Regions from separate parts of the Nocardiopsis alba genome, predicted to be linked through region 1. Evidence: predicted binding sites of a transcription regulator. Region 1 holds the regulator's gene; each other region holds the start of a gene.
What was found. Region 1 encodes HrcA, which represses chaperone genes, less so after heat shock. Its sites were predicted from a motif close to TTGGCACTCTCNNNNNGAGAGTGCCAA; they were not measured.
Positions count from the first base shown of each region.

Region 1 (4,794 bases):
AGCGTCCGGTGCGCGCCTGGAGTACCGACAGTGCCGCCACTCCGGCCGTGGAGGTCCGTAGGACCGAGGGCCCGAGTAGGGCCCGTACGGCGCCGGCCTCGTCGAAGGCGGCGAGTTCGGCGTCGGATACTCCTCCCTCCGGCCCCACCACCAGGACGATGCCTCCGTCGTGGGGGGCTTCGGGGAGGGTGAGCGTGGAGAGCCGTTCGGCGCCGTCCTCGTGCAGGACCACGGCCAGATCGGCCGCGGCGAGCAGTTCGGCCGCGCCCTTGCGGTCGACCGGTTCGGTGACCTCGGGCATCCGGGCACGCCTGGCCTGTTTGGCGGCCTCTCGAGCGCAGGAGCGCCACTTGGCCAGGGCCTTGGAGCCTCGATCGCCCTTCCACTGGGTGACGCAGCGTTCGGCCGCCCAGGGGACGACGACGTCGACCCCGGCCTCGGTCATCGTCTCGACCGCCAGTTCGCCGCGGTCCCGTTTGGGCAGGGCCTGGATCACGGTGAGCCGTGGTCGCGGCTCGGGTTCGTCCAGGCGTTCGGAGACTCGGCAGAGGAGGGTGTCCTTGCCGACGACCTCCACCACCTCGCAGCGGACCCGGAGGCCGAGACCGTCGGAGAGATCGACGGTCTCGCCCTCACGGATGCGTCGGACGGCGGCGGCGTGCCGACCCTCGGGTCCGTCGAGACGGATCAGGTCGGCGGCCAGGGCCCCGGTCTCCACCAGGAAGACCGGCGGCGTCACTTGTTCGCGCCGAAGGCGTCACGGATCTTGGAGAAGAACCCGCCGTGTCCGGGGCTGAATCGTCCCGGGTTCTGGTCCTCGCCGCGCAGTTCGGCGAACTTGCGCAGGAGGGCCTCCTGCTCCTCGTCGAGCTTGCCGGGGGTCTCCACGTCGACCCGGATGCGCAGGTCGCCCCGGCCTCCGCCGTCGAGGTGGGTGACGCCCTTGCCCGGCAGGGTGATCACGTGTCCGGAGTTGGTCCCCGGGCGCAGGTCGATGTTCTCGGTGCCGTCGAGGGTGTCGAAGGCGAAGGAGGCGCCCAGCGCCGCGGCCGTCATCGGCACGGTGATGGTGCAGTGCAGGTCGTCGCCGCGACGTTCGAACGTCGGGTGGGACTTCTGCACGATCTCCAGGATGATGTCGCCGCGCGGTCCGCCGTTGGGGCCGACCTCGCCCTCGCCGGCGAGCTGGATGCGGGTGCCGTCGTCCACACCGGCGGGGATCTTGACGGTACGGGTGACCTTCTCCCGGACCCGCCCCTCTCCGGCGCAGTCTCCGCAGGGGTTGGTGATGACCGAGCCCTGGCCCGAGCACTGCGGGCAGGGGCGCGAGGTCATGACCTGGCCCAGGAAGGAACGCGTGACCTGGGAGACCTCTCCCTGGCCGTGGCACATCTCGCAGGTGGTGCGGTGCGAACCGGCGGCCGTCCCCTCACCCTGGCAGGTCTCGCACAGGATGGCGGTGGGGAAGGTGATCTCCTTGCTCACGCCGAAGGCGGTCTCGACCAGGTCCAGTTCGATGCGGATCTTGATGCTGCGTCCGCGCCGGACCCGTTCGCGCGGCCCACGCCCACCGGGCTGGCCGCCGCCGAAGAAGGCGTTCATGATGTCGTCGAAGGCGAAGCCGCCCGAGCCGCCGAAGCCGCCGGCCCCTCCCCCGCCGCCCGGAGCGAAGGGGTCCTGGCCCATGTCGAACATCCGACGCTTGTTCTCGTCGGAGAGGACCTCGTAGGCCTGGGTCACCTCCTTGAAGCGCTCCTGGGTCGCCGGGTCCGGGTTGATGTCCGGGTGCAACTCGCGCGCGAGCCGCCGGTACGCCTTCTTGATCTCGTCCTTGGACGCGTCGCGACGCACCCCGAGAACCTGGTAATAGTCTCTGGCCACTGAGTTACTGTCCTGCCAAAATCTGTCCGACATACCGAGCCACCGCACGGACGGCGCCCATCGTCCCCGGGTAGTCCATCCGGGTGGGTCCCACCACACCGATCTTGGCCAGCGACTGGTTTCCCACACCGTAGTCGGCCGACACGATGGAGGTGGATCGAAGCCCCTCGTGGAAGTTCTCCGCGCCGATACGCACGGTGAGCATCGAGGGGTCCTTCGCCTCACCCAACAAACGGATGAGGACCATGTTCTCTTCCAGTGCTTCGAGTACGTCCCGCAGGCTCGCCGCGAAGTCGACCGCCGCGAGGTTGGCGGTGCCCGCCAGGACGATCTTCTCCTCGTGCCGCTCGACGAGGCTCTCCAACAGGACCGAGAGGACGGCGATCGCGAACGATCGGTCCTCCGGCGCGACCTGGGCGGGCAGGTCCTCCACCGCGTCGGGCACGTCACCGAGGTGTTTGCCGGCGATGGCGCGGTTGAGCATGGAGCGCAGGTCCTCCACCACGCTCTCGTCGACGACGCCGAGGCCGTCGATGACCCGCTGTTCGACACGGCCGGTGTTGGTGATGACGACCATCATGATGCGGTGGCCGCCGAGGGGTACGAGTTCCACGTGCTGGACCGACGAGCGGGTCAGCGACGGGTACTGGACGATCGCGACCTGGCGGGTGAGCTGCGCGAGCAGCCGTACCGTGCGAGCGACGATCTCGTCGAGGTCCACGGCGCCGCCGAGGAAGGACTCGATGGCGCGGCGTTCCGCCGCGGAGAGGGGTTTGACCGAGGAGAGGCGGTCCACGAAGAGGCGGTACCCCTTGTCCGTGGGCACCCGTCCGGCACTGGTGTGCGGCTGGGTGATGTACCCCTCCTCCTCCAGCGCGACCATGTCGTTGCGAATGGTCGCCGGAGAGACACCGAGAGGGTGTCGGTCGGCCAACGCCCTGGAACCGACCGGTTCGTTGGTGTTGACGAAGTCCTCGACGACGGCACGCAGGACCGCGAGCTTGCGCTCATCCAGCAACTCGCCACCTCCTGGCACTCCGTGGTCCTCAGTGCCGATTCTATGCCCGACCGCAAACCCGCACGGCTACTCGCCGGGGGCAACGTCCGGGACGCCCTCTCTTCTTCCCGGTGGATCGGCGACCTACCGCACACGGTCGCCGGAGCACCGATCCTCTCACCAGTACACTGCACCACCGTGGCTACCAAGGGAACCGGTCGGTACGGCCGAGACGTTCTGGCGGAGGATCGACGACGACGCGGCGCGAGCGTGGTGCCCGAGGTACCGCTCGCTCGCGACCTGGTCGTGGAGGACGTCGAGGAGACGTTCTGTGGGGCCGTGGTGGCCTGGGACAAGGCCACGGTGACCTTGGAGGATCGGGCCGGTCGACGGCGGGTGTTCGATCTGGAGCCGGCCGCCTTCTCCCTGGAGGGGCGCACGGTGACCCTGGTGCGTCCTCGTGAGGCGCCCAAGGGGCCGTTGCGCAGCGCCTCGGGGTCGATCGCGGTGACCGACGCCCGTGCTCGTACGGCCAGGGAGAGTCGGATCTACGTCGAGGGCGCCCACGACGCGGAGCTGGTGGAGAAGGTGTGGGGTCACGACCTTCGTGTGGAGGGTGTGGCCGTGGAGTTCCTGGAGGGCGTGGACGATCTGCCCTCGGTGGTGGCGGAGTTCTCCCCCGGACCGGGGCGGCGTCTGGGCGTCCTGGTGGACCATCTGGTCCCGGGTTCCAAGGAGAGCCGGATCGCCGAGCGTGTCCAGGGCGAGGACGTGCTCGTGGTGGGGCATCCGTACGTGGACGTGTGGCAGGCGGTGCGCCCCGGGGCGGTGGGGATCCGGGCCTGGCCCGAGGTCCCTCGGGGGCTCCCCTGGAAGGAGGGGGTGGTCTCCGCGCTGGGTTGGCGGATGGAGACGGGCGAGGCCTGGCGGCGCATCCTCGGTTCGGTCCGCGGTTACGGTGATCTCGAACCCTCCCTGTTGGGGCGGGTCGAGGAGCTCATCGACTTCGTCACCGGCCCCCACCCCCTGGAAGACTGAGGTCCCGGGCGCCGTCGTGGTGTGTCCGCCCGACGTCCCGACCGTCGAACCGAGGAAGAGCATGAGCGAGACCCCGTCGAACCCCCCGTCCCCGGACGAGCCTCGGGGGCAGTGGCCGCCGCACCGGGACCAGAGAGGTGGTCCGGGGGCCTCTCCCGATCCGGGAGGTCCGTCGGGCGGGCATCCCGCGCCCCCTCCGCAGCGACCTGAGGGTTCTCCCCGTCCGGCCCCGCCCGCGGCCGGTGACCATCACACCCTCGGACGGCGGCCTTTGATGGGCGGGCGCCCGGACTTCGCCCCTCCGACTCCGCCCGTGCCCCAGGGGCCCCGTCAGGATCACCCGGCTCCGGCGCCACATCACCCGTCGGGCGGGCACCCCGCGCCGACCCCTCAAGCTCCCCAGGGCGCTCCGGTTCAGGGGGGACACCCCGGCCAGGGCGCGCCCCACCCCGTGTCCGCCGCCCCCGCGCCGGTCGGCGGTGGCCGCGACGTCCTGGCGGCGATGCTCGCCCACCTGTCCGGTTTCGTGTTCGCCTTCCTCGGTTGGATCCCACCGCTCGCCGTCTACCTCGCCGAACGCGAGCGTTCCCCGTTCGCGCGGCATCACGCTGCGGAGGCCACGAACTTCCAGCTCACCCTGCTGATCCCCTATCTGCTCTCGGGGGTGCTCTACGTCGTCCTGGGGCTCTTCCTCGGGGGTCTGGCCTGGATCGGCCCTCTACTCGTCGCCCTGATCTGGCTCGTGGCGATCGTCCTCGGCGTGATCGCGGCGTCGGGGGCGAACAACGGGGCCTGGAACCGCTACCCGTTCGCCCTCCGTCTCCTGAAGTGACCCTTGCGCCATGGGATCCATCGCGGGGTCCGCGGAACGTGCCGGC
Region 1 covers NZ_BAZE01000001.1:614,998-619,791, forward strand. The annotation lists gene TR33_RS02615 (16S rRNA (uracil(1498)-N(3))-methyltransferase) at 1-739, opposite strand, end outside; gene dnaJ (molecular chaperone DnaJ) at 736-1,881, opposite strand; gene hrcA (heat-inducible transcriptional repressor HrcA) at 1,886-2,899, opposite strand; gene TR33_RS02630 (DUF3097 domain-containing protein) at 3,077-3,916, shown strand; gene TR33_RS02635 (DUF4870 domain-containing protein) at 4,368-4,748, shown strand.

Region 2 (4,794 bases), on a different contig from region 1:
CCGCGGCCGCGATCATGTAGCTGTTCGACTCGTAGATCTGGCCCGGGCCGAGGGGGTGTCCCGGTTCGACCAGCTCCTCCCCGGTCGAGAGCACCACCACCCGGGGACGGGGACGGACCGGGACCGTTCGACGCCCCACCGCGGCCAGCACCCCCATCTCACCCGCTCCGACCAGGGCGCCCTCGCTCAGGACCGTCGCGCCCTCCTCCACGTCCTCGCCCCTGCGACGTACGAACGCCCCGGGCTCGGTCGGACGTTCGATCAGGACCTCGACCGCCCCGCCGTCGGTCCACTCGACCGGGACGACGGCGTCGGCGCCCTCGGGCATCGGGGCGCCGGTCATGATCCGGGCGCACAGGCCGGAGCGAATGGCCCCGGGAGAGGGGTCGCCGGCCGGGATGTCGGCCACCACCGGAAGTCGGACCGGGGAGGTGGGGGTGGCGGCGTCCAGGTCCGCGGAGTGGACCGCGTAGCCGTCCATCGAGGAGTTGTCGAAACCCGGGAGGGAGACGGTGGAGACCACCGGTTCGGCCAGCACCGTCCCGTGGGCCCGGAGCAGGTCGAGCTCCGTCGCCTCGGGGACGGAGACCAGCTCCAGCAGATCGGAGACGTGCCGTTCGACGCTCTTCATGGGGTCCTTCCGGGTCGTGAGACTCACTGGGAGCGTTCCGTCACACGGGACACGCTCCCCTCCCATTGTGGCCATCCATGCCGGGGAGGGCCCGGACCCGGCCCTCCCCCACCCGGTCGGTCGGGTCAGACGCGCCCTTCACCCTGACGGTCCACGAACTCGCGCAGCCAGGGCAGGAGCTCCTCGGCCAGGTCGGGACGGCGGCAGGCGAAGTCCACCACCGTGCGGATGTAGTCGGCCTTGTTCCCCGTGTCGTAGCGGCGCCCGCGCAACAGGACACCTCGCACACCGCCCCCGTCCTCGGGCTTGGTGCGGGCCAGCTCCAACAGGGCGTCGGTCAGCTGGATCTCGCCGCCGCGGCCGGGCGGGGTGCGGTGCAGAACGGAGAAGACCTCGGGGTCGCAGATGTAACGGCCGATGATCGCCCAGCGGCTGGGCGCCTCCTCCTGGGAGGGCTTCTCGACCAGATCGGTGACGGTGACGACGTCGTCCTCCTCCGTCGGCTCCACCGCCGCGCACCCGTAGAGGGAGACCTGTTCGGGCTCCACCTCCATGAGCGCGACGACGCTCCCGCCGTGCTCCTGGCGGACCTCGATCATGCGGCGCAGCAGGTCCGCCGACTCGATCAGGTCGTCGCCGAGGAGCACCGCGAAGGGGTTGTCGCCCACATGCGCCTCCGCGCACAGGACCGCGTGCCCGAGCCCGCGAGGCTCCCCCTGGCGGACGTAGTGGACCTGGGCCAGGTCGCTGGACTCGCGGACGGAGCGGAGTTTGCCCTCCTCGCCCTTGGCCGCGAGGGCCTCCTCCAGCTCATAGGCCCGATCGAAGTGGTCCTCGATGGAACGCTTACTGCGTCCGGTGATCATGAGGACGTCGTGAAGACCCGATTCGACCGCCTCCTCCACCACGTACTGGATCGCGGGTTTGTCCACGATCGGCAGCATCTCCTTGGGGGTGGCCTTGGTCGCGGGCAGGAAGCGGGTGCCCAGCCCGGCCGCCGGGACGACCGCCTTGGTGACGGTCTCGGAGGACAGGGGTCGCGTTCGGTCGATGTCGGCGCTCATGGACAGGCACTTTAGGGCAGATATCGAGGTCCACGCGGCGGCTCACCGGTCGTGGCGGAGAGAAGTCCCCGCCCTTTCGGGTGAAGGCGTCGAAAACGCCACCCTGGGTTCACCGAAGGGGTGACGAACGCCCTCCCCGACGGCACGATGTCACACTGGCCCCATGGGTGAGTCGAACGCTCGGAGCCGATCCGACAAGCGCGCGCTGCGGGAACGTCTCCTCTCCGCACGCCGGGCGCGGAGCCCCGAGGAGCGCGCTCGCACGGGGGCCGCGATCCGCTCCGTCCTGCTGAGGCTGCCCGCTCCGCCCCTCGGCGGCACCATCGCCTGCTACTACTCCGTGGGCGGCGAACCCGACACCCGAGGCCTGGTGGAGGATCTGTGGAGGGAGGGATCACGGGTGTTGCTCCCGATCTTCCGACCGGACGGTCCGATGGACTGGGCCGATTACGAGGGGCCCGAGAGCCTCGTCCCCGCCGGACACGGCCTGCTCGAACCCGGCGGCCCCCGCCGCGGCACCGAGGCGCTCGGCCTGGCCGACCTGGTGATCTGTCCGGCCCTGGCGGTGGACCGCCGCGGCATGCGTCTGGGACGGGGCGCCGGCTGGTACGACCGCGCCCTGGAGTACAAGAGACCGGACGCCCCGGCCCTCGCCCTGGTCCACGACGAGGGCCTCGTCGAGTCCGTGCCCACCGAACCGCACGATCGCCCGATGGACGCGGTGGTGAGCCCGGGCGCGGGGCTGCTCCGCTTCACCCCTCTCCTTCCGGCCCTTGCCACGGCGACCGGGGATTAAGCCGACCACCTGGAACGTTGACGTCTTCGTCCGTGTCCCGACGGGGTCGGGCACGCGGCTCCCCTCCTCCGTTCCGCGACGTCGACGAGGGGCTGTCGCGGCCCTGGTCGGCGAACGCGTACTATTTAGCAGTCAACGGGCGTGAGTGCCGGCAAGGAGGACTTGGAACAGTGCCTACGTATCAGTACGCGTGCACCGAGTGTGACGCCCAGATGGAGGTCGTACAGAGCTTCAGCGACGACTCTCTGACGGTCTGCCCCGAGTGCGAGGGGCGCCTGCGCAAGGTGTACTCGGCCGTGGGGATCGTCTTCAAGGGTTCGGGCTTCTACCGCACCGACAGCGGCAAGAGCACCACGAACAGCTCGGCGCTGACCGGCTCCTCCGAGAGCAAGGACAGCGGCTCCGGCGACACCGCCAAGTCCGGTGCCGCCACCGGGTCCACCGATTCCGGAAGCGCCTCCGGGGCGGCCAAGGACTCCTCGAACAGCACCAAGAGCACCGGTTCCACCACCGCCACCGCCGGCAGTGGTGGCGCGAGCGGTAGCTGAGCCACCGCACCGTTGACCGTGGCCGCGCCGCCGAGACCCCTCGGCGGCGCTTTCGTGTGTCCGGGAACCCGACGGCCGGAGATCCACCCTGTGGACAACCGCCCCGACCGCCCTTCGCCGTTCTAGCGTTGGAGGTATGGCCGATACCCCCTACCGCCACCGTCGCGGCCTTCTCCGACTCCTGGAGCGGTATCGGCGCCTCGTGGCGGCGCTGCTGACCGCGCTCGCCGCGATCTGCGCCGTGCTCGTCCTCCGTCCCCTTCCCGAGCCCGTCACCGAGGTCCTGGTCGCCGCCCACGATCTGGACGCCTCCGCTCCCCTGACCGAGACCGACCTCGACACCCGGGAGCTGCCCGACCGTCTTCTCCCCGAGGGCTCGCTCCGGCCCGGAGGCCGGGCCGCCGGACTGACGCCCAACGCCCCGGTGCGGGCCGGTGAGGTACTGACCGACGCCCGCCTGAGAGACCCTCCGGCCCTCCCCTACGGTCCCGGCCTGGTCGCCGTCCCGGTCCGGGTCTCCGACCCCGGGGCGGTGTCACTGCTCTCCCCCGGCAGCCGGGTGGACGTCCTGGCCGCCCGAGGGGGCGACGACCTCTCGAGCCCGTCCTCGCGCCCGGGGCCGGCGACCGAGGTGGTCGAGGACCGCCCCGTGCTCTCGATACCCGAGGAGGGCTCCGGTGGGGAGGGCGGGGCGCTCATCCTCATCGCCGCCACCCCGGGCGAGGCCCGCCTCCTGGCCGGACACGCGACCACTTCACGACTGTCCGTCACCATCCGCGGTTGACCGATGACCAAAGGTGGTGAAAGCTGTCCCAGGCGTCCAAGGGGACGCCTCAGAACAATCCCGATCACGTAGGGCAGCTTCCATGGAAGGCTTCAAGAAGTTCCTGCTCCAGGGCAACCTGGTGCAGTTGGCGGTCGCGGTCGTCATCGGCGCCGTTTTCTCCGGTCTCATCACCGCGTTCACCGAAGGGTTCATCACCCCGCTGCTCGGCATCTTCGGGGGTGTCCCCACCTTCGGCGACCTGTACTTCGAGATCAACGGCAGCCGCTTCCTCTACGGCGCCTTCATCGATGCCCTGATCTCCTTCCTGCTCACCGCGGCGATCCTGTACTTCTTCGTGGTCCTGCCCACAAGCAAGCTGTTGGAGAAGCTGATCAAGGCTGAGGAGGCCAGCACCCGCGAGTGCCCGCTCTGCTTCACCGAGATCAACAAGAAGGCCAGCCGCTGCCCCGCCTGCACCGGCGAGGTCACCCCGGAGATCACCACCACGGCCTAGGCGCACGTACCCCGCACACGCGTGAGGGCGGTCCCCGCGGGGACCGCCCTCACGCGTTCTCGGTAACGCTAACCCTCGAACTCCCAATGCCAGGGTTCGAACGGGTTGGACTTGGCCCAGGCCGGATGGATCCAGCCGTAGCGGCCCCCGTTGGTCTCCATCCAGTTCCACTTGTCGGAGCGGAAGTTCTGGATGCCGCACCCGAGGTCGATCGCCTGTCCCAGACCGTGGTTACTGGTGCCCGGGACCGCCGCGAAACCGGGCGGCACCTCGCCGTACACACGGTGCTGGTTGGGCAGGTCACGGTAGGAGCTGGTGATGCAGATGTTCTCGCCGAACTGCTCCACGTGCTCCATGTTCAGTTCGAGGAAGGCCTTGGCGGCGTCCGCTCGAAGGGAATGCCCGTCGTAGAGCTCGCACAGGGCCTCCTTCGGCAGCAGGCCGTTGGGGTAGCCGTCCGCCTTGGAGGCGGCCG
Region 2 covers NZ_BAZE01000008.1:181,230-186,023, reverse strand. The annotation lists gene glp (molybdotransferase-like divisome protein Glp) at 1-631, opposite strand, end outside; gene galU (UTP--glucose-1-phosphate uridylyltransferase GalU) at 757-1,695, opposite strand; gene TR33_RS16310 (5-formyltetrahydrofolate cyclo-ligase) at 1,859-2,491, shown strand; gene TR33_RS16305 (FmdB family zinc ribbon protein) at 2,662-3,039, shown strand; gene TR33_RS16300 (SAF domain-containing protein) at 3,176-3,823, shown strand; gene TR33_RS16295 (MscL family protein) at 3,906-4,319, shown strand; gene TR33_RS16290 (M15 family metallopeptidase) at 4,388-4,794, opposite strand, start outside.
Region 2: a site for HrcA is predicted at 2,617-2,643, ahead of TR33_RS16305 (FmdB family zinc ribbon protein). Genes of this name have one in related genera too.

Region 3 (4,794 bases), on a different contig from region 1:
TGACGACGTAGCCCTCGGCGCCCGCGTTCTCCGCGATCCACCGGGCGGGCTCGACCAGGGCGCGGCGGACGATCGCCACACCGGTGGCCTCGTCACCGGTCAGGCCCAGGTCGCCCAGGGCGGTGGAGGCGTGCACCAGGGAGGCGCCGCCACCGGCGACGATGCCCTCCTCGATGGCCGCGCGGGTCGCCGAGATGGCGTCCTCGAGGCGGTGCTTCTTCTCCTTGAGCTCGACCTCGGTGGCCGCGCCCACGCGCAGCACCGAGACGCCGCCGGCGAGCTTGGCCAGACGCTCCTGGAGCTTCTCGCGGTCCCAGTCGGAGTCGCTCGCCTCGATCTCGTTGCGGATCTGGCGAACGCGGTCCTCGACCTCGGCCTGCGCGCCGGCACCGTCGACGAGCGTCGTGGCGTCCTTGGTGATCGTGATGCGACGGACGCTGCCCAGCGCGTCCAGCTCGGCGTTCTCCAGGGTCAGGCCGACCTCCTCGGAGATGACCTGGCCGCCGGTCAGAACGGCGATGTCCTGGAGCATGGCCTTGCGGCGCTCACCGAAGCCGGGCGCCTTGACGGCGGCGACGTTGAGCATGCCGCGCATCTTGTTCAGCACCAGGGCGCCCAGGGCGTCGCCCTCGACGTCCTCGGCGATGATCAGCAGCGGCTTCTTGCTCTGGACGACCTTCTCCAGGAGCGGCAGCAGCTCGTTGAGGTTGCCGATCTTGCCCTGCGAGATGAGGACGAGGGCGTCCTCCAGGACCGCCTCCTGGCGGTCCCCGTCCGTGACGAAGTACGGGGAGATGTAGCCCTTGTCGAACTGCATGCCCTCGGTGAAGTCGAGCTCCAGACCGAAGGTCGGGGCCTCCTCCACCGTGATGACGCCGTCCTTGCCGACCTTGTCGAAGGCCTCGGCGATCAGGTCGCCGATCTGGGCGTCCTGGGCGGAGTTGGTCGCCACGTAGGCGATGTCGGAGCGCTCCTTGATCGGAACGGCGCGCTCCAGGAGGGTGCGCGACACCTCGGCGGCGGCGGCGTCGATGCCCTTCTTCAGGGACATCGGGGAGGCGCCGGCGGCCACGCTGCGCAGGCCCTCGCGGACCAGCGCCTGGGCCAGCACGGTGGCGGTGGTGGTGCCGTCGCCCGCGGCGTCGTTGGTCTTGGTGGCGACCTCCTTGACCAGCTGGGCGCCCAGGTTCTCGTAGGGCTCGTCCAGCTCGATCTCACGGGCGACGGTCACACCGTCGTTCGTGATGGTGGGGGCGCCGAACTTCTTGTCGATGACGACGTTGCGGCCGCGCGGGCCCAGGGTCACCTTGACGGCGTCGGCGAGACGGTTCACGCCCTGCTCGAGAGCGCGGCGGGCGTCGTCCTCGAACTCCAGGATCTTCGGCATCTGTGGTGTTTCCTCTTAGCGGTGTGAGGTCGAAACGAGAACATCCCGCCCCGCCCGGCTTCGAAGGCCGACCGGTGCGGGATGTTGAGGGCTCAGTAGCCGAGGACTACTTCTCGACGACCGCGAGCAGGTCGCGAGCGGAGAGAACCAGGTACTCCTGGCCGTCGTACTTGACCTCGGTGCCGCCGTACTTGCTGTAGAGGACGACGTCGCCGACCTTCACATCGAGGGCGACGCGCTTGCCGTTGTCGTCGAGGCGACCGGGACCCACGGCCAGGATCTCGCCCTCCTGGGGCTTCTCCTTGGCGGTGTCCGGGATGACCAGACCGGAGGCGGTGGTCTGCTCGGCCTCCAGGGTCTTGACCACGACGCGGTCCTCGAGCGGCTTCAGCACGGTCTTGGTGGCGGTCGACACTGTGTGACCTCCCCCTTCAAGGTTTCGGTGTCCTGAACATCGGCCCGTGCGGTGGCACGGACCGGCTATGTAAAAGGGGCGACCGCGGCGGCCTGTCGTCGCGGGTGCCAGACCGGCCTCGTCGCGTTTAGCACTCTACCCCCGAGAGTGCCAGAATGGAAATGTGGCGAGGACCCCTCCCGTAGGGGGCGGCCACCTACCCCGTCGTGCCCATCGCAGGAGGATCCATGCGCCTTCCCGCCTTCTCGGCCCTGCTCACCGACGCCGGGCGGGAGATCATCGCCGGCGTGGATCCGTCCGAGGCGGCCCGGAATCCGCTGGCGACCGCCTCCCACCTGCGCGAAGATCCGGCCGTGGCCGCACTGGCCCCGGAGCTCCCCGTCTCCGAGCTGGTCAACGCCGTGATGACCCAGGTGGGGCTGCGCGAGCGGGGGCGCGCCAAGTTCGGAGAGCGCGCACGGGGGATGTTCTTCACCCCCGACGGTCTCGAACAATCCACCCGGGGCTCGGTGGCCGCCTATCGCGCGGCGAGGATCGCCGCGACGTCCGCCGTCTCCCTGGACGCGGGCGACCTGTGCTGTGGGATCGGCGCGGACCTGCTGGCCCTGGCCGAACGGGGGGTGAGGGTCGAGGGGGTGGACGCCGACCCCCTCACGGTGGCGGTGGCCCGCGCCAACATCGAGGCCCTCGGACTGGAGTCGTACGCCCGCGTCCGTGAGGGCGACGTGAACGACGTGACCCCGGGCGCCTACCCCCTGCTGTTCTGCGACCCGGCCCGTCGGGGCGGTCGTGGCCGGGTGTTCGACCCGGCCGCCTACTCCCCTTCGTGGGACGTGGCCACCGATCTGGCCGAGAGGGCCGAGGCGGCCTGCTTGAAGGCCGCCCCCGGGATCCCCCACGAGGTGCTCTCGCCCGCCGCCTCCGCCGAGTGGATCTCGGTGGACGGGGAACTGAAGGAGACGGCCCTGTGGTTCGGGGCCCTGGCCGGGGGGCCGAGCCGGCGGGCGACGGTCCTGCACGAACGCCCGGGGCTGCTGGAACGCGAGGGGGCGATCGCCCACCTGGACGCCGACCCCGACGTCGGCCCGGCTCCGGTGGACGCCCCGCGTCGCTACCTCTACGACCCCGACCCCGCCGTGGTGCGTTCGCACCTGGTGGCGGAGGCGGCCGCACGCGTGGACGGCGCGCTGTTGGACGAGCGCATCGCCTACTTCACCTCGGAGCGGGCGGAGGCCTCGGCTCTGTGGCGCGTGCTGGAGATCGTCGAGTTCGCGCCGTTCTCCCTGAAGCGATTGCGTTCTTCGATTCGATCGCACAAGGCCGGAACGATAACGATCAAGAAACGTGGTTCGGCGGTGGACACCGAGAAACTCCGCCGTGATCTGCGGGCCTCCGGACCGGAATCCATGACCGTCGTCCTCACCCGGATCGGAGAAAAGCCCTTCTACCTGCTGTGTCGTGAGATCCCCGCGCCACAGGCGATCTGAGCGGACCCTCGACCCGGGGTGCGGATCGGCCCTCCGGCATTCGAAACGGCGGCCGGGAACCATATCGTTACCTATCCCACCGACATCTTTGGCGGTCTCCCCTGGCTCGCCCAAGGGATGTCGTTAAACTGGCGAACGCTGAATTCTTTCCCTTCTCATGGGCTCCCCCGGAAGGCCACGCTCGTCGGATCCGCTCCCCTGCGGTTCGTCCGGCGACGACCCGCACCCGCTGTGTGCACGCACGGTCACGTTTTCATCACGGTGAGACGCGACCGGCGCGTGACCACGCCCGCCCGGGGACCATCGAGAACCCGTCCCCCCGGTACCTCTCCACCGTCCGATGAATCCGGGTACGGACGGGAGCGCCAGAACCATAAGGAGCACCTCGGTGGAACAGACCAATCACAACTTCCTCAACGGGGGAGGTCAGGCCGGTGTCTCCGACCGGATGCGCGACCTCCTGTCCCAGGCCGCTCAGGAACACGTCTCGGAACAGAAGTCCCAGGGTGCCGTCAACGAGGAGATGCGTCAGCGCCTCGAGGGCATGGAGTGGCTGCTGCGCGAGCTGCGCGAGCGCGAACTCGTCTCTCTGGCCGAGTCGATCACCGCGGTCGACGGACGCATCGACGACTTCATGGCCCGCCCCCCGGAGTGGGCCGAGGCTCTCGCCGAGCACATCGAGGTCGTCGGACGACAGGTCAAGCCCCTGTCGGACATGTCCTCCCTCCGGGCCGACACCAACCGCATCGCCGGTCACCTCGACACCGCGCTGACCCGGCTCCAGCGCATGGCCGAGACGGGGACCAAGACCGCCGAGCAGCTCTCCGAGGTCGGCGAGCGCGTCACCGAACTGGGCGAGACCTTCGGGACCCGTCTGGACGCCCTCGACGCCGCCCTGAAGAGGCTGAACGAGCGGACCGAGGCCATCGAGACCTCGCTCGGCGCCGTGGACACCGCCCTCGGGGAACGCCACGAGGAGCTGACCACCACGGTCCGCACCACCCTGGCCGAGAGCAAGGACGAGCTCGCCGAGGCCATCGAGCGGAGCCGGGAGACCCTGGACACCGCCGTCCGCGAGAGCCGCGAGGAGCTGAACGCCACCGGTGTCAGGCTCGGCGAGGAGCTCACCACCGCCCTGACGGAGCGCACGGCCGAACTGCGCTCCCTGGTGGAGGAGAGCACCTCCGAGCAGAGCCGGATCCTGCTGGAGCGTCTCCAGGAGAACACCGGCGAACTGGGCGAGCGGTACGAGACCCTCTCCGAGGGGCTCACGGCGCTCGGCACCGCCGCCGAAGAGCGGCACACGGGCCTGACCGAGCGGGTCGAGGCACTGGAGACCGCCTCCACCGAACGCCACGAAGCCCTCACCACCAGGCTCACCGAGGCCGGCACCGCCGCCGAGGAACGGCACACGGGCCTGACCGAGCGGATCAAGGCGCTGGAGACCACCTCCACCGAACGCCACGAGGCCCTCACCGGCAGGATCGAGGCCACCGAGACCGCCG
Region 3 covers NZ_BAZE01000008.1:249,599-254,392, reverse strand. The annotation lists gene groL (chaperonin GroEL) at 1-1,387, opposite strand, end outside; gene groES (co-chaperone GroES) at 1,494-1,802, opposite strand; gene TR33_RS16620 (class I SAM-dependent methyltransferase) at 2,030-3,289, shown strand; gene TR33_RS16615 (hypothetical protein) at 3,678-4,794, shown strand, end outside.
Region 3: a site for HrcA is predicted at 1,930-1,956, ahead of groES (co-chaperone GroES). Genes of this name have one in related genera too.

Region 4 (4,794 bases), on a different contig from region 1:
GGCCCGGGGACCGCCCTCTCCTGTCGGGAGTGCGGCGAACGCTACGAGCTCTCGCCGATCTTCGCCTGTGGCTTCTGTTTCGGCCCCCTCGAGGTCGCCTACGACTTCGGGAACGTCTCCCGTGAGGAGATCGAGAGCGGCCCCAAGAACATCTGGCGCTACCGCTCCCTCCTGCCGGTCCCCGACAACGTGGCCGATCTCCCCAACATGAACCCCGGCCTGACCCCCCTGGTCCGCGCCGACCGTCTGGCCGCCGAACTCGGCCTCTCCTCCCTGCACGTCAAGGACGACTCCGGCAACCCCACGCACTCCTTCAAGGACCGCGTGGTCGCGATCGCCGTCGAGGCCGCCCGCACCTTCGGGTTCACCACCCTGTCCTGCTCCTCCACCGGCAACCTCGCCGGAGCGGTCGGCGCCGCCGCCGCCCGGGCCGGCTTCGAGTCCTGCGTGTTCATCCCCGCGGGGCTCGAGGAGGGCAAGGTCGTCATGGCCGCGGTCTACGGCGGCAAGGTCGTCGCGATCGACGGCAACTACGACGACGTCAACCGCTTCTGCTCCGAGCTCATCGGCGACCCGGCCGGCGAGAGCTGGGGCTTCACCAACGTCAACCTGCGGCCCTACTACGCGGAGGGCTCCAAGACGCTGGCCTACGAGATCGCCGAACAGCTCGGCTGGCGGCTGCCCGACCAGATCGTCATCCCGATCGCGTCCGGCTCCCAGCTCACCAAGATCGACAAGGGCTTCCAAGAGCTGATCAAGGTCGGCCTGGTCGAGGACCGCCCCTACAAGGTCTTCGGCGCCCAGGCCACCGGCTGCTCCCCGGTGGCCAAGGCCTGGGAGAGCGGCCACGACGTCATCCAGCCGGTCAAGCCGGACACGATCGCCAAGTCGCTGGCCATCGGCAACCCGGCGGACGGGCCCTACGTCCTCGACATCGCCCAGCGCACCGGCGGCTCCATCGAGCACGTGGGCGACGACGAGATCGTCGACGCCATCAAGCTCCTCGCCCGTACCGAGGGCATCTTCGCCGAGACCGCGGGCGGCGTGACCACCGGCGTCCTGCGCAAGCTGGTCCGTGAGGGGAAGCTCGACACCGAGGCGGAGACCGTCATCGTCAACACCGGCGACGGGCTCAAGACCCTCAACGCGGTCGACGCGGGCGTCACCGCCACCATCAAGCCCTCGCTGAAGGCGTTCACCGAGGCCGGGCTGGCCTGACGGTCACCTCCCCGCCCGCCTTTCGCCACCGCACTCACAGACCAGGAGAACCACCACATGAGCGCCAGCGTTCGCGTCCCCACCATCCTGCGCACCTACACCGGTGACGCCTCCGAGGTCAGCGCCGAGGGCTCCACCCTCGCCGAGATCCTCGACGACCTGGAGGCCAACCACCCGGGCATCCGCGCCCGCATCCTCGACGACAACGGCAAGGTACGCCGCTTCGTCAACGTCTACGTCGGCGACGAGGACGTCCGTTTCGAGAAGGGCCTTCAGACGGAGGTCAAGGACGGTCAGCAGGTGTCGATCATCCCGGCCGTGGCCGGAGGCTGCTGAGCCCGAGGTTCCACGCCTCGCATGAGCATGAGGGGCGGACGTCTCGCCGAGACGTCCGCCCCTTCGTCGTGGGACCCGGCTCGTGAGGCCCGGGTGAATCGGGGGGTGCAGGAGGGTGCGGCCGGGGTCGCTCCTGGGTAGGAGGTCACGGAGCGGCCGATCCTCCCTGTTCGCCCACCGCTCAAAACGCCCGGAACGAGGCATGTTCCTCCAGGTGACGGGTGTTCCTCCGGCTGTGGAAATCGTGACCACATCGTTTGCACTCTCCATGGGCGAGTGCTAAAAAGGTGACTGGTTAGCACTCACCTTTGTCGAGTGCTAACCGGATCGAGGCTGCGAGATCACGGGCCTCCGACGGAAGGGTGTCGGGGGAACGCGGTCGTCCGTCGCGGGCGCAGGCCTCGTCCCCGTCGCGTATCAGCCCGGTCACGGGAGGACAAGAACTCAATGGCAGCCAAACTGATCGCGTTCGACGAGGAGGCCCGTCGCGGCCTCGAGCGTGGCATGAACCAGCTCGCGGACGCCGTGAAGGTCACCCTCGGTCCCAAGGGCCGCAACGTCGTTCTGGAGAAGAAGTGGGGCGCCCCCACGATCACCAACGACGGTGTCTCCATCGCCAAGGAGATCGAGCTCGAGGACCCGTGGGAGAAGATCGGGGCCGAGCTGGTCAAGGAGGTCGCCAAGAAGACGGACGACGTCGCCGGTGACGGTACGACCACCGCCACCGTCCTGGCCCAGGCCCTCGTCCGCGAGGGTCTGCGCAACGTCGCCGCCGGCGCCAACCCGGTCGGCCTCAAGCGGGGCATCGAGGCCGCCGTCGCCCGCATCAACGAGGAGCTCGGCAACCTCTCCAAGGACGTCGAGACCAAGGAGCAGATCGCCTCCACCGCCTCCATCTCCGCCGGTGACACCCAGATCGGTGAGACCATCGCCGAGGCGATGGACAAGGTCGGCAAGGAAGGCGTCATCACCGTCGAGGAGGGGCAGACCTTCGGGCTCGAGCTGGAGCTCGCCGAGGGCATGCGCTTCGACAAGGGCTACATCTCGCCCTACTTCGCCACCGACCTCGAGCGCATGGAGACGGTCCTCGAGGACCCCTACATCCTCATCGTCAACTCCAAGATCTCCAACAACAACGAGTTCCTGCCCGTTGTCGAGAAGGTCCTGCAGTCCGGCCGTCCGCTGATGGTCATCGCCGAGGACGTCGCCGACGGCGCCCTCCAGACCCTCGTGGTCAACAAGATCCGCGGCACCTTCAAGTCCGTCGCCGTCAAGGCCCCGGGCTTCGGTGACCGTCGCAAGGCCCAGCTCGGCGACATCGCCGTGCTGACCGGCGGCCAGGTCATCACCGAGGAGGTCGGCCTCAAGCTCGAGAACACCGAGCTGGAGCTGCTGGGCCGCGCCCGCAAGATCGTCGTCACCAAGGACGAGACCACCATCGTCGACGGTGCCGGTGACGCCACCGCCATCGCCGGTCGCGTGAACGAGATCCGCAACGAGATCGAGCGCACCGACTCCGACTACGACCGCGAGAAGCTCCAGGAGCGTCTCGCCCGTCTGGCCGGCGGCGTGGCCGTCATCAAGGCCGGCGCCGCCACCGAGGTGGAGCTCAAGGAGCGCAAGCACCGCATCGAGGACGCCGTTCGCAACGCGAAGGCCGCCGTCGAAGAGGGCATCCTGCCCGGTGGTGGTGTCGCTCTGCTCCAGGCCAGCGTCCCGGCCTTCGAGAAGCTCGACCTGGACGGCGACGAGGCCATCGGCGCCGACATCGTGCGTCGCGCCATCGCCGAGCCGCTCAAGCAGATCGCGGTCAACGCCGGCCTCGAGGGCGGCGTCGTGGCGGACAAGGTCAAGAACCTGGAGCCCGGGTTCGGCCTGAACGCCGCCACCGGTGAGTACACCGACCTGTTCAAGGACGGCGTCATCGACCCGACCAAGGTCACCCGTTCCGCTCTGCAGAACGCGTCCTCGATCGCCGGTCTGTTCCTGACCACCGAGGCCGTCATCGCCGAGAAGCCGGAGAAGGCCGCGGCTCCCGCCGGCGACCCGACCGGTGGCATGGGCGGTATGGACTTCTAAGAGGTCCGAACCTCCGAGGTCCGGATACGCGACCTCGCCCGCGACGACCGGGCGGTCCCCTTCGGGGGTCCGCCCGGTTTCGCCTTTTCCGGGGGCGCTCCCTCGCGGCTCAGTCGATGCCGTGCGGGCGGATCGCGTCGGCGGGCGGATGCCAGCCCGAGGACCCCGGAAGCTCCAGGGACGAGACGGGGCCGTAGGTGCCGCGCTCATAGGTCTCGGGCACGGACGTCAGGTCCACGATCGGGTCGACGATCCGCCACGACTCCTCCACCACGTCGAAGCGCACGAACCTTCCGGGGTCGCCCACCACGGCCCCGCGCAGCACGTTCTCGTAGGCCTCATGACCACGGCCGAGCCGTCGGCCGATGTCGGCGCCGATCGCGATCGGTACCGGGGAATCGCCCTCGGCGCCGGGGGCGTTCAGGGACGTCTCGATGGTCGCCCCCGACCAGGGCTCCAGCTGGAAGCGCACCAGGTCGGCGGGGCCCGGGTAGAGGTCGATCGGGGGCCGCGCGAACTCGACCACCACCTCCCAGGAGGTGAGCGGCAGGTGTTTGCCCGAACGCACGTAGAACGGCACCCCCGCCCACCGCGGGGCGTCCACCCACATGCGCAGCGCGAAGAAGGTCTCCGTGGTGGAACGCGGATCGACCCCCTCCACGTCGAGGTAGCCGTCGTAACGACCCCGCACCACGTCCTCGGGGGTCAGGGTGCGGGTGGCGCGCAGCACCCGCAGTTTCTCGTCCTCGATCGCGGCCGGGTCGGTGGACAGCGGCGGTTCCATGGCCAGGAGGGCGAAGAGCTGCAACAGGTGGTTCTGGAAGACGTCCCGGATCGCCCCGGCCGCGTCGTAGAAGGAGCCCCGGTCCGCCACGCCGAAGTCCTCGGCCATGGTGATCTGCACGTTGTCGACGTGGGCGCGGGACCAGAGCGGTTCGAGCAGGCCGTTGCCGAAGCGGGTCAGCGGCAGGTTGCGCACCGACTCCTCGCCCAGGAAGTGGTCGACCAGGTAGAGACGCTCCTCGGGAAAGCAGGCGAGGAGCCCGTGCCGCAGTCGGCGGGCCGAGGCGAGGTCGTCTCCCAGGGGTTTCTCCACCACCAGGCGGGAATCGTGGGCGAGCCCGCTGTCGGCCAGGGCCCGCGCCACCTCGACGAACAGGG
Region 4 covers NZ_BAZE01000008.1:71,285-76,078, forward strand. The annotation lists gene thrC (threonine synthase) at 1-1,218, shown strand, start outside; gene TR33_RS15795 (ubiquitin-like small modifier protein 1) at 1,276-1,554, shown strand; gene groL (chaperonin GroEL) at 2,002-3,633, shown strand; gene zwf (glucose-6-phosphate dehydrogenase) at 3,743-4,794, opposite strand, start outside.
Region 4: a site for HrcA is predicted at 1,811-1,837, ahead of groL (chaperonin GroEL). Genes of this name have one in related genera too.